DNA from 2 places in the Lysinibacillus sp. K60 genome. Region 1 is predicted to be linked to the other one. Evidence: riboswitches for the same ligand, from Rfam matches in the RefSeq annotation. Region 1 holds a riboswitch; the other holds the start of a gene.

The links. Region 1 has a riboswitch for cobalamin ahead of mmgD (citrate synthase). Riboswitches for the same ligand answer to the same signal wherever they lie in the genome.
Region 2: another riboswitch for cobalamin. It lies ahead of HCH28_RS16560 (hypothetical protein); the one in region 1 lies ahead of mmgD (citrate synthase).

The regions. Positions count from the first base shown of each region.
Region 1 covers NZ_JAASJR010000007.1:31,114-33,322, reverse strand. Annotated here, with positions in the region: gene HCH28_RS15655 (NUDIX hydrolase) at 1-331, opposite strand, end outside; cobalamin riboswitch at 578-773, shown strand; gene mmgD (citrate synthase) at 966-2,087, shown strand; gene prpD (2-methylcitrate dehydratase) at 2,186-2,209, shown strand, end outside.
Region 2 covers NZ_JAASJR010000007.1:210,727-212,935, reverse strand. Annotated here, with positions in the region: gene HCH28_RS16565 (GNAT family N-acetyltransferase) at 1-180, opposite strand, end outside; cobalamin riboswitch at 428-611, shown strand; gene HCH28_RS16560 (hypothetical protein) at 839-1,594, shown strand; gene HCH28_RS16555 (elongation factor G) at 1,735-2,209, opposite strand, start outside.

The DNA.
Region 1 (2,209 bases):
TACCCCTGACATTTTTTGCAACATAAAGATGAATAACAGTATAGACTTCATCACCATTTGGATATTGGAAATAAAAATCTGGCCCTGAAAAAACACCAACCAAGTTAAATCCATTCGCTACAAGTCCTGTTTCTTCATGAAGCTCACGAGCAGCAGCTTCTTCTAACGTTTCGTTTAGCTCCAAACCACCGCCAGGTAATCCCCAATCCAACGTATCTGATCGATGTTGAAAGAGAATTTGTTTGTCATCGTTAACCACAAGAATTGTCGCTCCAATACTGATAATTGGTCTACTTCCGATGTGTTTCCTTAATTCTGACATATACCCCATTTTGGCCCCTCCTATAGATCATAAAATATTATTCGCCTTTCTCCCTATAAAAACCTCTATTTTCCATGTAATGCTTGAAAATGGATATATTGATATAAATGTACAATCTTTTTTGTACGAAATATTGCTAAAAAATACAGAATAGTTCATTAAAGATGAAAAATAGCTTTTTATAATCAGTCTTTTCTGAATTTTACCTATATTGATTGTTTCGAAAACTCTATGTTAAGGTAAAAAGACAAATTGAATATGCTAAATTTTGGTGGTTCAAATAGGAGTGGATTCTATTTGATTAAAAGGGAAGTTGGTGAGAGTCCAACACTGTCCCGCAACTGTATTTAGGAGCTCGATAACAAAGCCACTGTTTTGCTTGTCAAAATGGGAAGGTGTTATGGGAGCGTTGATCATAAGTCAGGAGACCTACCACGAAAGAAGCATCAATTAACCTACGAGGATAGGGAGGTGTTAGCTACTGCATGATTTTTGTGAATTTAGGTAAATTCACTGTTATTTGGTCTGTCATGCTTTTGTAGATTAACAACTTCTAAAAAGGGATAGAAGTTGTTTTTTTGTTGTTCTGTCGTGTTTGAATGGTAACGCTTACAAGAATAATTAAACAAAGGGGCTGTCATTAATGGAGTTAAATTATTCACCAGGTCTTGATGGAATCATTGCCACTGAAACAAAGCTATCTTTTTTAGACACTGTAGGAAGTCAAATAGTTATTCGAGGCTATGACTTGATTGAATTATCACAGCGATATTCGTATTTAGATATTGTTTACTTATTGCTGCATGGAGAAATACCAACTACGGAGCAACAGGCTGATTTACAGGACAAATTGAAAGCTCATTATCAGGTACCACAAGAGATATTTCAAATTTTCAAGCTATTGCCTAATGGAACACATGCAATGGATGGGCTTAGAACAGGGATTTCCGTTTTAGCAGGCTTTGATCAGCACATCAATGATCGTTCAACTGAAAGAAATTTAGAGCGAGCATATAGACTTTTAGGCGGTATGCCTAATATCGTAGCAAATAGCTATCGTGTATTAAATGGACAAGATGTTGTCGAGCCGGATAGTCAACTTTCCTATAGTGCCAATTTTTATTACATGATTACGGGTAGAAAGCCAACTGCGTCAGAAGAAGAAATTTTTGATCAGTCACTCGTTTTATATAGTGAGCATGAGATGCCAAATTCAACATTTGCAGCTCGTGTCATTGCATCTACACAATCTGATTTGTATGGTGCTTTAACGGGGGCTGTCGCATCATTGAAAGGGAATTTACATGGAGGAGCTAATGAAGCAGTCATGTACATGCTTCTTGAAGCCAAAACAGTAGAAGGCTTTGAAGCATTGTTGAAAAACAAGCTACAAAATAAAGAAAAGATTATGGGCTTTGGCCACCGTGTCTATATGAAAAAGATGGATCCAAGAGCGCAAATTATGAAAGAAGCCTTGCACAAATTATGTTTGGAGCAAGGGAATGACCGTTTATATCGCATGTGTGAAGCTGGTGAAAAAGTGATGGTACAGGAGAAAGGGTTGTATCCAAATTTAGATTATTATGCAGCACCCGTGTACTTCATGCTTGGTTTGCCGATTGAAATCTATACGCCAATCTTCTTTGGCTCACGCACAATTGGCTTATGTGCCCATGTAATTGAACAGCATGACAATAATCGATTATTTAGACCTCGTGTCAATTATATTGGCGAGCGTCATAACCTTGAAGAATTGTCGGTATAATCAAGTTTTAACAACTCGCCATAAAGCTAATGGGCATTCTGATCAATGCCCATTAGCATACTAGTATATCAAACTCAAGTCTTGAAAGGAAGATATAGATGATTAAAACAAATGACATAACG
Region 2 (2,209 bases), 180 kb from region 1:
ATGATTTTCCTTATGAATCATAGGCGATTTCACTACTAGCAAATTAAATGTATCAGTTGGAATGTTCGTGTTGGCTATGACAAAATGAGCTTCCTCTATAATTTGTCCAGAAACAGCTTGAGTAAATAGTTTCATTTTTTCCTCTAAATTACTCGTCACTAAATGTTGACTTGCTTTCATATCTTTCATCCTTTCACTATTAGTAGTGCGCACTATCTTTTATTATAGAGTCATTGAAAGATTAAAAATACGGAGTTCACCGTTTTTATATCCTCCCATAATTTTCAGAAAACAATCAGGCACGAAAAGCAAGGATGATTAGTAGTTTGGAAAATATTATGATATTTGACTTTAGAAAAATACTACTTTACAATTGATTTTAGTAATCTAATAGGAATGTGGCGTACACTAAATTCCTATGACAACTGAATAGCGTGTAGTAATAGGTGTAAATTGCGTGCAATTTGCTTAAAAGGGAAGTCGGTGCGAATCCGACACTGTCCCGCAACTGTAAATGTGAGCGACTTTTCAGCAACCACTGTCAAATGATGGGAAGGGGAAAAGTGGCGATGACCATGAGTCAGGATACCTGCCTAGTTACGAGTACACACCATAAACCTACGAGGAATAGGAGGTGGCATGTTGACAAAACAGAATACTCTGTTCGTCACAGTACGTCAAACGCCCATAGTAAATGAAAGGGTTCACAATCGAACTCGTTCACACATACTTAGGGTTTGTTTGCCATTGTGTGATGAAAGAAGATAAAATGAAGGATTTCCTCTAAAGTAGGGAGTCCTTTTTGTTTTGAAAATATGTACGCAAAGGGGATGCACGTATGACAAATTTTCATGTAACGACAACGTTGGAAACGCCTTTTGAAGATCTGAACATTTGTAAGCAACCACGCACAGAAGTTGCCAAGAAAGCGAAAACAAGAATGGTGGTCGAATCTCTAATCGATCAATTATTAGCAACGAAGCTGATTCGCAATGATCGCTTCTTTGAGCAAATCTTATATAATAAAGAAATTATTTGGATACAAAATGGGGATGTGGACGGTCATCTTTTAGCGAAAGCAGCCATAGCAGATGAACTGAAAACAAAGACGAATAGCTTTATGATGTACATGCCGACCAATCCGATTGTCTATGAGGTCAATGGAGAAGCGTATCACTTAATTACGCGCATTGATTCTACACGCGCAAAGCCCAACCTTGACCGTCTCTCATTGGCGCCAAAGCCTGTTTTAAGTGCCGCTCGTGTCAATGACTTATTATGCTCGATTGTTATGCGCTTTTACGAAACGTATTTACACGATTTAGCGCCTCACCATGACAAACTCATCGCATTTGTACAGCAGGAATATGCCCAGTTTATTGAAGCAGTGCAAGCGTTAAATGATTATCATTTCAACTGGCATCCACGTGGCAACGGTCACGAGCTTTTACTGCAATTAATTGATCATCTACAACTTTTAAAAAGTCAGCCAGGTAAGGTACTAATTGATTTTACAAACAAGCATGACTACGTGATAGTTGAACCCGCTTATTTGATAGACAAACCAACAAAGAAGGCTGTCGGTGCACTATAAAACCAAGCCCTCCATTTTTTGGAGGGCTTGTTTTGATCTTGCGCTATGAATATCCGCGAAAGCAGGAAAAATACCCGCGCTAGTGCGACGAATACCCGCGAAAGCAAGTAATGCCTTCACGCGAACAAAATCACCCCATCCTACAGGCAATGCATGGCTGCCTGTGCTTCTTGCCATGGAACCGTATACCCTTTGCCCTTTGCACAAAAGATACTAGAGGAACTATACTCAGGGTCTGCATTTTTATCGTAGCCAATCTGTGCAATCACATCCTCTGTATTATGGCACACATCATAGCCATCAAATTGGAGAGTGAGTGCACCTTTCCCATTTGTATAGGCGGCAAAGGTTGTACTGTAGCTCATTAAAGTGGCAACAGGCGCACGACCTGTTAGGATAACATCCGTTTCGGATAAAATCGGGTCATCGAATGTGCCTGCTGCTTGCTGAATATCATTCATCATACGGCCGATAAAGTCGTTTGAAGCCTTCATTTTAAAGCGATAATAGGGTTCAAGTAGGACATTTTGTGCCTGCTCCAGCCCCTGACGCAGTGCACGGAAACTGGCTTCGCGGAAATCTCCCCCCGATGTATGTTCATTATGCCCGCGACCT